2 regions of the Nocardia sp. BMG111209 genome follow, and region 1 is predicted to be linked to the other one. Evidence: riboswitches for the same ligand, from Rfam matches in the RefSeq annotation. Region 1 holds a riboswitch; the other holds the start of a gene.
The links. Region 1 has a riboswitch for cobalamin ahead of metE (5-methyltetrahydropteroyltriglutamate--homocysteine S-methyltransferase). Riboswitches for the same ligand answer to the same signal wherever they lie in the genome.

Region 1 (6,131 bases):
GACATCACCGCGACCGGCCAGCAGGAGGTGATCGACGGGGTACGGATCGACTTCCAGCTCACCCCGGGCACCGAGGCGCCGGCGGAGATGAACTTCCACTTCCCCGACCACCGGGTGCTCTGTACCGCGGAGAACGCCACCCACACCCTGCACAACATCCTCACCCTGCGCGGCGCGCTGGTCCGCGACGCGCACGTCTGGGCGCAGTACCTCAACGAGACGATCACGCTGTTCGCGCACCGGACCGACGTCGCCTTCGCCTCCCACCACTGGCCCACCTGGGGCACCGACAACGTCACCGAATGGCTGACCCTGCAGGCGGACACCTACGGCTACCTGCACGATCAGACCCTGCGGCTGATCAACCGGGGCCACACCGGCATCGAGATCGCCGAGACGATGCGGCTGCCACCCACCCTCGAGCGGAAGTGGTACAACCGCGGCTACTACGGCTCGATCAGCCACAATGTGAAGGCCGTCTACCAGCGCTACATGGGCTGGTTCGACGGCAATCCCGCTCACCTGTGGGAGCATCCGCCGGTGGCCTCGGCCGAACGGCACGTCGCGGCGATGGGCGGCGCGGACGCCACGATCGACCGGGCCCGCCGGGCCCACGCCGACGGCGATCACCGCTGGGCCGCGCAACTGCTGAACTACGTGATCTTCGCCGACCCGGGCAACGACGCGGCGAAAGCGTTGCAGGCCGAGGTTTTCGAGCAACTCGGCTACGGCGCGGAGAACGGGCCGTGGCGCAACTTCTACCTCACCGGCGCCTACGAACTCCGGCACGGCGCGATCGGCACCCCCACCGGCACCTCCTCGGCGTCGATGGCGAGCGCGCTGTCCGTCGATCAGCTTCTCGACGCGGTCGCCTTCCGCATCGACGGCCCCGCGGCCTGGGATCTGCACCTGATCGCCGACTGGCACCTCACCGACGAAAACCGCACCTACCGAACCGAACTCCGCAACGGCGTGTTCGTCCACCACGTGCTGTCACCCGAGAACGCCGGTCCCGCACCGGATACCGCCTTCACCCTCGACCGGCCGGCCCTCGTCGCCGTGCTGGCGGGCGGGCAGGATCTCGCGGAAGCGGTGCGGGCGGGCACGATCCGGGTGTCCGGCGATCCGTCGAAACTGGCACAGCTGAAATCCGTGCTCGGCGAACCCGATCCGAACTTCCCGATCGTCACGCCCTGAGCGCGTACCGGTCGGCGCACCCGGCACATGCGCGAAAGTACCGACGGCCCGGTCGATCTCAGCCGACCTCGGGCCGGCCGGACAGCCCGAGGCACAGCTGCTCGACGTGGTAGTGGTAGAGGCTGTACACGATCGACCACCCGGTTCGGGTACCGGCGACCAAGCCGAGGTTGCGCAGCAGCCGCAACTGATGCGACACCGCCGACTGTGCCATGCCGATCGCCTCGGCCAGGTCGGTCACCGGCCGGGGGCGTGGCGTAGTTCGGTGAGCCGCGCCACCCGCATCGGCTGACCCGATAACCGGTCGGGGAAGCTCCCCGCGCACCGGGCCGCGGTCGCGCCTCGTATGCTGGTCGGTGCAGCTGGTTCGCCCGTGGTGGAGCTGAGGAGCCCCGAACCCACCGCGCGGCGTCGAAGCTCCCGGCGGCGCATTCGTGCCGTTCGGGAGTGAGAGGGAACCCGGTGGGAATCCGGGACTGTCCCGCAGCGGTGAACGGGAACGACAGCCGTCATGAGCACTGGGCTCGTAGCCTGGGAAGCGACGGCCGGTAGGACCAGCCCCGGCCGGATGGGCCGGGGTCGACCCCTCGGGGCCGGCGCCCGTGAGTCCGAAGACCTGCCAGATTGCGCCGGATACGCCGTATCCGGCGGTCGTCGCCCCGTGGACAGGGTGGTACGCCGAACGTCGCCGTGGCCGTGCCGCGGCCGTTGCAGTGTGCGCTCGATGGGTGGCGGTCTTTCCACTGCTGACGAGGGAGCACAACAGTGCCGAACGTTGAGACAACCTTCACCGCGACGGTGCTCGGGGCGCCGCGCATCGGTCCGCGTCGCGAGCTCAAGCGGGCCGTCGAATCGTATTGGGCCGGACGCGTCGACGCGGCCGAGTTGCACCGGATCTCCGCCGAACTGCGGACGACCCAGCTGACGTCGATGCGGGACGCCGGCCTGGATTCGGTTCCGGTGGGGACCTTTTCGTACTACGACCACGTCCTGGACACCGCGGTGCTGCTCGGGGCCCTGCCGCAGCGGGTGCAGGGCATCGATGACGAGCTGGACCGCTACTTCGCCGCGGCGCGTGGCACCGCCACCGTGGCGCCGCTGGAGATGACCAAGTGGTTCGACACCAACTACCACTACCTCGTGCCGGAGATCAGCGCCGGTACCCGCTTCGCGCTGCATCCGGAGAAGCCGCTGGCCGAACTGCGGGAGGCGCTCGAACTCGGGGTGCCCGCCCGGCCGGTGGTCGTCGGCCCGATCACCTTCCTGAAGCTCGCCAAGACCACCGACGGCAGCGTGGCGCTCGATCGGGCAGGCGATCTGATCCCGCTGTACGAACAGCTGCTGGCCCGGCTGGCCGAGGCCGGCGCGCAGTGGGTCCAGCTGGACGAGCCGTCGCTGGTCACCGATCTGACCCCGGCGGAACTGACCGCCGTGGAGACGGTGTACCGGGCGCTGGCGGCGGCGGCCGCGCGGCCGTCGATCCTCGTCGCCACCTATTTCGGCCGGCTCGGCGCGACGTTGCCGTTGCTGGCGGCGACCGGCGTCGAGGCCGTCGCGGTGGATTTCGTGGCCGGTGGCGACGCCGATGTGCCGGCCGCGCGGTCGCTGACCGGAACCCTGCTGGTCGCGGGCATCGTCGACGGTCACAACGTGTGGCGCATCGACCCCGATCCCGCGCTGGCCCGGCTCGCCGAACTGCGCGACGCGGGTGTGCCGGTGGCGGTGTCGAGTTCGTGCTCGCTGCTGCACGTGCCCTACGGTCTGGCCCCGGAAACGGGTCTGGAGGCCCGGCTGAAGTCCTGGCTGGCCTTCGGTGACGAGAAGATCGCCGAGGTCCGGATGCTGGCCACCGCCCTGCACGAGGGGCAGGACGGTGTCGCCGATCAGCTGGAGGTGGCGCGGACCGCGGTGCGCGACCGCCACGCCGACGCACGGTTGCACGTCGCGGACGTGCGCGACCGGCTCGCCGCGCTGAGCACCGGCGACACGAGCCGCGCGCCGGCCGAGGAACGGCGTGCGCTGCAGCAGGAACGCCTGGGCCTGCCGCTGCTGCCGACCACGACCATCGGTTCCTATCCGCAGACCGGCCGGATCCGGCTGGCCCGCGCGGCGCTGGTGCGCGGTGAGATCGACCCGGCCGAATACGACGAGCGGATGCGCGCGGAGATCGCCGAAGTGGTTGCGCTGCAGGAAGATATCGGGCTGGACGTGCTGGTGCACGGCGAGCCCGAGCGCAACGACATGGTGCAGTATTTCGCCGAGCAGCTGGACGGTTTCGCCGCCACGGCCAACGGCTGGGTGCAGTCCTACGGCTCGCGGTGCGTGCGGCCGCCGATCCTGTTCGGCGATGTCGTACGGACCGCGCCGATGACGGTCGACTGGATCTCGTACGCGCAGTCGCTGACACCGAAGCCGGTGAAGGGCATGCTGACCGGCCCGATCACGATCCTGGCCTGGTCCTTCGTGCGGGACGATCAGCCGCGGGCCGACACCGCGCGGCAGATCGCGCTGGCGATCCGGGACGAGACGGTCGATCTGGAGGCGGCCGGTACGGCGATCATCCAGGTGGACGAGCCCGCGCTGCGGGAGCTGCTGCCGCTGCGCCGGGCCGATCAGGCCGACTACCTGGCCTGGGCGGTCGCAGCGTTCCGGCTGGCGACCTCGGGTGTCGCGGACGCCACCCAGGTGCACACCCATCTGTGCTACTCGGAGTTCGGTGAGATCATCGGCGCGATCGCGGAACTCGATGCCGATGTCACCTCGATCGAGGCGGCCCGCTCGCATATGGAGGTGCTCGACGACCTCAACGCGATCGGCTTCGATCTCGGGGTCGGGCCGGGTGTCTACGATATCCACTCGCCGCGGGTGCCGAGCGTGGACGAGATCACCACGTCGCTGCGGCTGGCGCTGAAAGCCGTTCCGGCGCAGCGCTTGTGGGTCAATCCGGACTGCGGTCTGAAGACCCGCGGCACCGCCGAGGTGACGGATTCGCTGCGTAACCTGGTCGCGGCCGCGGCGGCGGTGCGGCAGTCCTGACAGCCGCGCTCGTGGGTCCCGCAGCTGCGGGACCCACGAGCGTCCGGATCAGTCGGCGATCACCAGTAGCAGGTCCCCGCCGTCGACCTCGTGTGTGGTGCCGATCGCGATGCGGTCGACCACGCCGGCGCGCGGGGCGGTGATCGCGGCCTCCATCTTCATGGCCTCGATGGTGGCGACGGTGTCCCCGGCCTCGACGCGGTCACCGACGGCGACGGTCACGGTCACCACGCCGGAGAACGGGGCCGGCAGGTGCCCGGGGTCCTTCGGATCGGCCTTCTCGGCGGTCGGTAGTTGCTGCCCGATGGCGCGGTCACGGACCACCACCTGGCGCAGCTGTCCGTTGAGAATGCAGGTGACGGTGCGCATTCCGTGGTCGTCGGGTTCGGAGATGGCCTCGAGCCCGATCAGCAGGGTCACACCCTTCTCCAGCTGGACACGGTGTTCCTCACCGTGGCGCAGGCCGTAGAAGAACTGGTTCGCCGAGAGGTTGGACGTGTCGCCGTATTTCTCGCGGTGTGAGAGGAATTCGGTGGTCGGCGCCGGGAACAGCAAGCGGTTCAACGTCTCCTGACGCTGCTGTGACGAACCATCCAGCGCCGCTTCATCTTCCGGTGTGAGTTCGGTCTCCGGTCGCGCCGGTCCGCGACCGGCCAGTGCCCGCGTCCGGAACGGCTCCGGCCAACCACCCGCCGGAGTACCCAGCTCCCCACGCAGAAAACCGATCACCGAATCCGGAATATCGAACCGCGCCGGATCACCCCCGAAATCCTCGATATCCACACCACTGCCGACCAGCGACAGTGCCAGATCACCGACCACCTTCGACGACGGGGTCACCTTCACCAACCGGCCCAGCAACCGATCCGCCGCAGCATATTTCGCTTCGACCTCCTCGAACCGATCACCCAGACCCAACGCGATCGCCTGCTGCCGCAGATTCGACAACTGACCACCAGGAATCTCATGGTGATACACACGCCCGGTCGGGCCCGGCAGGCCGGACTCGAACGGCCCGTACACCTTCCGCAACGCCTCCCAATACGGCTCCAGATCACACACGTTCTGGAGGTTCAAGCCCGTGTCGAACGGGGAATGCGCGGCAGCGGCCACGATCGCCGACAACGCCGGCTGGCTCGTGGTCCCCGCCATCGGGGCACTGGCACCATCGACCGCATCCGCACCCGCCTGCCACGCCGCCAGATACGTCGCCAACTGACCACCCGGAGTGTCGTGGGTGTGCACATGCACCGGCAGATCGAAATTCCGGCGCAACGCCGTCACCAGCGTGTGCGCAGCAGGAGCGCGCAGCAGACCCGCCATGTCCTTGATCGCCAAAATGTGGGCCCCGGCGTCCACCACCTGCTCGGCGAGCTTCAGGTAATAGTCCAGCGTGTACAGGTTCTCATCCGGATTCGACAGATCACCGGTATACGACAGCGCGACTTCCGCTACCGCAGTACCGGTTTCGAGGACCGCATCGATCGCCGGCCGCATCTGATCCACATTGTTGAGCGCATCGAAGATCCGGAAAATATCGATCCCCGTATCCGTGGCCTCCCGCACAAAAGCACGAGTCACCTTCTCCGGATACGGCGTGTACCCCACAGTGTTCCGGCCCCGCAACAACATCTGCAGACAGATATTGGGCACCGCTTCCCGCAACGCCGCCAACCGCTCCCACGGATCCTCATACAAGAACCGCAGCGCCACATCATAAGTCGCACCACCCCAGCACTCGATCGACAGCAGTTCGGGGGTCGATCGCGCGACATGTCCGGCGACGGCCAGCAATCCGCTGGTCCGTACCCGAGTGGCGAGCAGGGATTGGTGCGCGTCACGGAACGTGGTGTCGGTCACCGCAACTGCCGTCTGTTCGCGCAGTGCCCGCGCGAAAC
Region 2 (6,131 bases), 3.5 Mb from region 1:
CTGTCGATGTTCGCCGCCTTCGGGGCGCTGTGGGGTGCGATGGCGTTGCCGCTCACGGCGGCGCCGTGGCATCTGTCCACCGGTGCGATCGGCATGTTCGCGCTCGCGGGCGTGGCCGGGGCGCTGGGCGCGACCGGCGCCGGACGGCTGGCCGACCGCGGGCACGCCCGGACGGTCACCGCGATCGCCCTGGTGGCGCTGACGCTGTCCTGGACGGCGATCGCGGCGGCGCCACGGTCGCTGGCGCTGTTCGCGCTCGGCGTGATCGTGCTGGATCTGGCCGTGCAGGCGCTGCACGTGACCAATCAGCAACTGATCGTGGCCGTCGACCCCGCCGCGAGCAGCCGGCTGATCGCGGGCTACATGCTCTTCTACTCGCTCGGCAGCGGCACCGGGGCCGTCGCGGCGACGACCCTCTACGGCCGCACCGGCTGGTGCGGGGTGTGCGTCTTCGGCGCCGCGATATCGGCTCTGGCACTGGGGGTCTGGGCCGCCGACCGGCTCCGCCGTCGTACCACCGGGGCCGCCGGCGAGTGCGCGGCCACGGTGGCCTGCGAATGAAATCCGCGCCCGCACAAGGGCTTTCCGACCAGGCATCCGGTCTCCCCCGGCCCACGGCCGATGCCGCCACCCCCGGGCCGACCACCGGAAGGAATGTCATGAGCACGCACCACCGCACGATCACCGTCGGCGATGCCGAGATCTCCTACCGGGAGGCGGGAGATCCGGACAAGCCGGATTTCCTTCTGCTGCACGGCTTTCCCGCATCCTCGTTCATGTTCCGGCACCTGATCGAACTGCTCGCCGACCGCTTCCACCTGATCGCGCCGGACTATCCCGGATTCGGGCACAGCGCCGCGCCCGACCGCGCCGGATTCGACTACACCTTCGACCATCTCGCCGAGATCATGGACCGCTTCACCGCGGCGATCGGCCTGACCCACTACGGCCTGTACCTGCAGGACTTCGGCGGCCCGATCGGATTCCGGCTCGCCACCGCCCATCCCGAGCGGGTCCGGTTCCTCGTCCTGCAGAACGCCAACGCCTACGCCGAAGGGCTGCCCGACAGCTTCTGGTCGCCGCTCCGCACCCTGTGGCAGGACCCGACCGACGACAACCGCGCCGTGATCCGCGCCGCCGGCATGTCGGACGCCGCGCTGGAATGGAACTACACCCACGGCGTCGCCGACCCGACCGCCGTCGACCCGGACAACTGGCTGTTGCAGCACGCCCTGCTCGCCCGGCCCGGCGCGCAGGACAACATGCTCGACCTGCTGTACGACTACCGCACCAACCCCGAGCACTACCCACAGTGGCAGGCCTACCTGCGCGAGCACCGGCCGCCGACCCTCATCACCTGGGGCCGCAACGACGCCATCTTCCCGGAATCCGGGGCCCACCCGTACCTGCGCGACCTGCCCGACGCCGAACTGCACCTGCTCGACACCGGGCATTTCGCCCTCGAAGATCACGCGCAGGTCATCGCCGGCCACATCGCGCGCTTCACGGTCGGCATACCGGTTCCCTCGGGCTCGCGCTGACCTCGCGGGACACCGTCGCCCCGGACGAGTCGGCGATCCGGGCCGCCCCGCACGCGGCCCGGCAGGACCGGAGTAGCGTTCGGTCGGATTGTTACTCGCCGGTGTGGGTATCAACGCCGTGAATTCACGAACGGGAGACGATCCACATCATGACCGAGGTAACGGACACACAGTCGACGGGCGCGAAGCACGCCGATCCGAGCCGGTCCTCGGAGCAGGATCTGCGGGCGCTGTTCGGGCAGTCGCTGGCGGTATTCGCGGCGTTCGAGGGGCCGGAGCACCGGATCCGGTCGTCGAATCCGGCATTCTCGGCCGTCCTCGGTGTGCCCGGCGCCGCCGTCGGATCACCCCTGGCCGAGTCGTTGCCCGGCTCGGCCGGTCGGGAACTGATCGCCGCGCTGGACCGGGTCCAGCGCACCGGGGAGCCCGAGACCGGCCGTGATGTCCGGATCGTGCTGGGCGAGGGCGCGCACGCGCGGGAGGCCTACTTCGATTTCGGTTACGAACCGCGCCGCGACGCCGGCGGCGCGGTGACCGGGGTCCGGCTGATCGGGGTGGAGACCACGCAGATCAAGCACGCCCAGCGGCTGACGGCCGAACAGCGTGCCCTGCTGGAGCAGATCGCGCGCCAGGCGCCGCTGGCCGAGGTGCTGGACGGGATGGCCCGTTGTATCGAAGACCTTGCGCCGCAAGAGGTTTCCGTGTCGGTACTGCTCGCCGATCCCGACGGCCGGCATCTGCGGCACGGCGCCGCGCCGAGCCTGCCGGACTTCTACAACGAGGCCATCGACGGCATCGCCACCGGTGAGGGGGTGGGTTCCTGCGGCACCGCCGCGCATCGGCGCGAGCCGGTCATCGTCACCGATATCGGTACCGATCCGTTCTGGGACGACTTCCGGGGCCTGGCCGAGCGGGCCGGGGTGGCCGCCTGCTGGTCGACGCCGATCCTGGCCCGCGACGGCAGCCTGCTGGGCACCTTCGCGATGTACCACCGCGTTCCGCGCACCCCGCAGGAATCCGATCTCGCCTTGGCGCGGCTGTTCGCCGACACCGCGAGCCTGGCGATCGAACGCCATCACATCGAACAGGCGAAAGCGGCGGCGGAGGCCCATGCCGAGGCGGCTCGCGTGGAGCTGGCCGAGGCGATGCGGGCCGAGCAGAAGTTGCGGGCCGAGGCCGAGCAGCGGGCCGCCGCCGCGGCCGAACTCGCCGCCCGGATGCGCACCGCCGCGGCCGCCCAGGCCGCCACACCGCATCCCGAACGCTGCCAGCTCGGCGGCGCCGACGGCTGCACCGCACCGGCCGAGATCAAGGTCGCCGATTCCTGGGGCGATGCGGCGTGGGGTTGTTCCGCCCACGTGGAGGAGGCCATCTTCAACGTGCGATCGGCGTTCATCGCCGGTGAGGAGCACGGCGGACTCGCCGCCTACCTCGACCGCTGACTCCACGGACGGCAAGGTCGAGGCGGGACGATGCCGTTGCCGTCGTGCAGCGCGGTGGCGAGCAGCCGGACCTCGGCGATCTTCTCGCTGCCGAAGGCCGGCCGGCTGCGCAGCCGCGGCTCCGAGGCGGTCTCCGGCTCGAGGCTGTCGGGGACGTGCAGCAGCGAGCACGAACTCGACACCGCCACCGTGGCGCCGGCCGCGCGCAGAGCGGTCAGCCGCGACAGCGCGTCGTCCGGGTCGACGCGCTGCACGTTGTGACCGGGCACGATGCCCGCCACCACCAGGGTTGCGCGCAGCGCACCCGCGGCGGCCACATCCGCGTCGCCGCCGGCCACCAGATCGACGGCGATGCCCTCGACGCCGGTGTCGGCCACCACCGGCAGCGCCTCCCCCAGCCGGCCGAAATAGGACGCGACCAGGATCGACGGCCGGGTGGCGAGGCCCGCCAGCCGCTTGTACGCGGTGTGCACGAGCGCCAGCTCGACCTCGGTCGGATCGGTGACCAGCACGGGTTCGTCCAGCTGCACCCATTGCGCGCCGGCCACGGCCAGCAGGCCGAGCAACCGCTCGTAGAGCGGCAGCAGATCGGGCAGCCGCTCGAGCAGATCGCTGCCGTCCACCGACTTCGCCAGCTTCAGGAAGGTGATCGGGCCGACCACGACCGGACGGGCCGGAACCCCCAGGGCCAGCGCCTCGTCCAGTTCCGCCAGCGGCTTGTCCGGATGCAGCGCGAACTGCGTCTCCGCCGAGAGTTCGGGCACCAGATAGTGGTAGTTGGTGTCGAACCACTCGGTCATCTCCAGCGGCGCGATCTCGGCGGTGCCCCGAGCGGCCGCGAAATATCGGTCCGTCTCGTCCTCGATACCCCGCACCCGCTCCGGCAGCGCGCCGAGCAGCACCGCGGTGTCGAGCACATGGTCGTAGTACGAGAACGTCCCCACCGGAACGGAATCGAGGCCCGCGTCCCGGGCGGCCGACAGCTGCGCGGTGCGCAACCGCCGGGCCACCTCGTGCAGTTCCGCGGCCTCGATCCGGCCCGCCCAGTACGATTCGACGGCGCGTTGCAGCTCACGGGCCGGGCCCACCCGCGGCAGGCCGAGCACGGTGGCGGTGAAGGTGTCGTCAGGGTTCGACATCGGTGAACTCCATGGTCGGCAGCCGATGGCCGCCACCCATCCGGAGTGCACGCAGCTGGAGCCCTCGAAGCATCGTCCCGTGCCCGGGTTCCACTCGGCGTACCGCCCGATCCACGAGGCGACGACCGCCGGATACGGCGTATCCGGCACAGCGGGCAGGTCTTCGGACTCGTGGGCATCGGCCCCGGCGAACTCTCCGGAGCTGGTCCTAATGGCCGTCGCTTCCCAGGCGCCGCGGGGCGCCCAGTGCGAATGACGGCTGTCGTTCCCACTCACCGCTGCGGGACAGTTCCGGATTCTCACCGGGATTCCCTCTCACCCGATGTCCGCGCGAGCACGCACTCCGGGCTTCGACGCCGCCGGACGGGAGGGGCTCCTCGACTCCGTCCGGGGCGAACCAGCTGCGCTCGCCAATATAGCGAGTCCGTGATGATCCCGATACACGACCGGGCCATCCCACCAGGTGGAACGGTCCGGGCATGCCGGGATTGACCGGTTCCGCCGATCACTCGTATCGTAATTCTGACGATACGTGTGGAATCCGGTGCAATCCCGGAGCGGTCGCGCCACTGTGAGCAGCCCGGTTAGGCGGGTGCGAGTCAGACCCGCCGCATCGTCGGCAGAACGCCCATGGGGACGCGAAATCCCCCGCTCGAAGGAGTCATTCAGTGGCCACGTCCTATGCTCCCCGCTCCGGCCTCGGTTCCGTATCCCTGTCCATCCCGACGCCGGTGTGGCTGATCGGCACCACGCTGCTGGCGTTGCTGGTCATCTACTTCATCGGAGTGGATCAGGGCGCCGTCTCGATCTTCGGCAGCGATATGCACGTGCACGAGTTCGTCCACGACGGCCGGCACTTCCTCGGTTTCCCCTGCCACTAGTCACGGGAGACGAGTCACCACATGGAGAAAAAGATCATCGGCCGAGGCGTCCTGTTGGGCGCGCTCGGCGGATTACTCGCATTCGTCTTCGCCCGGATCATGGCCGAGCCCATCATCAACCGGGCCATCGACTACGAGTCGGGCCGCGACGATGCGCAGATGGCGCTGGACAAGGCCGCCGGCAAGCCCATGGCGGACATGGGCCCGGACATCTTCACCCGCAGCCAGCAACAGAATCTCGGCCTGCCCTTCGGCATGATCGTGTTCGGTGCGGCGATGGGTGCGCTGTTCGCGGTCGTCTACTACCTGGCCATCAGCCGGGCCGGCCGGATCACCGCGCGCAACCTGGCCCTGCTGGTGTCCGGCGGCATGTTCCTGGCCCTGTACGCCGTGCCGTTCCTGAAGTACCCGGCCAATCCGCCGTCGATCGGGCATCCCGACACCATCAAGGCGCGTACCGCGTTGTACGTCGCCATGATCGTGATCGGTGTGCTCGTGCTGTTCGCGGCGATCTACCTGGGTCGCAGGCTGGCCGCGCGGCTGGGCAATTGGACCGCGTCCATCGTGGCGGCGGTGTCGTTCGCCGTGGTGATGGGGGTGGTCATGCTGATCCTGCCGCCGCTGGGGCATCTCTCGTCGAACAAGTCCGCCTTCGGCAACTTCGACACCGAGACGCCGCAACCGCTGAAGGATCCGTCGGGCGCGATCGTCTATCCGGGCTTCCCGGCCGACGACCTGTTCCACTTCCGGCTGTATTCGTTCGCCGCCCAGCTGATCCTGTGGGTGGTCATCGGCGTCGGCTTCGCCTCGCTGGCCCCGCGCCTGCTCGGTGAGCGCCCGTCCGTGACCGCCGCCGAGGTGGCCGCGTAAGGCATGGCCGCGCGGGCCGCTCGATTCCGATCGGGCGGCCCGTCGGTAGATTTCGATGATGCAGAAGACGTATGCGGGCGGGCGCCTGCGCGCGCTGCGCGAGCAACAGGGACTGTCCCAGTCCGCGCTGGCCAAGCTGCTCGGGTTGTCGGTCAGCTACATCAACCAGCTCGAACACGATCAGCGGCCGCTCACCGTGCCGGTGCTGCTGCGCTTGAACACCAGTTTCGATCTGGACATGGGGTTCTTCGCCGCCGA

Region 2: it holds a riboswitch for cobalamin, as region 1 does, so the genes downstream of both, G361_RS41810 (5-methyltetrahydropteroyltriglutamate--homocysteine S-methyltransferase) here and metE (5-methyltetrahydropteroyltriglutamate--homocysteine S-methyltransferase) in region 1, are expected to answer to the same signal.

The regions. Positions count from the first base shown of each region.
Region 1 covers NZ_KB907307.1:3,879,826-3,885,956, forward strand. The annotation lists gene G361_RS0117845 (alkyl/aryl-sulfatase) at 1-1,197, shown strand, start outside; partial or broken gene G361_RS51000 (ArsR/SmtB family transcription factor) at 1,256-1,545, opposite strand; cobalamin riboswitch at 1,613-1,836, shown strand; gene metE (5-methyltetrahydropteroyltriglutamate--homocysteine S-methyltransferase) at 1,963-4,233, shown strand; gene G361_RS0117860 (pyruvate carboxylase) at 4,282-6,131, opposite strand, start outside.
Region 2 covers NZ_KB907307.1:343,946-350,076, reverse strand. The annotation lists gene G361_RS0101390 (MFS transporter) at 1-561, shown strand, start outside; gene G361_RS0101385 (alpha/beta fold hydrolase) at 660-1,541, shown strand; gene G361_RS0101380 (GAF domain-containing protein) at 1,691-2,983, shown strand; partial or broken gene G361_RS41810 (5-methyltetrahydropteroyltriglutamate--homocysteine S-methyltransferase) at 3,010-4,122, opposite strand; cobalamin riboswitch at 4,259-4,477, opposite strand; cobalamin riboswitch at 4,599-4,750, shown strand; gene G361_RS41805 (CbtB-domain containing protein) at 4,791-5,003, shown strand; gene G361_RS0101360 (CbtA family protein) at 5,025-5,873, shown strand; gene G361_RS0101355 (short-chain fatty acyl-CoA regulator family protein) at 5,932-6,131, shown strand, end outside.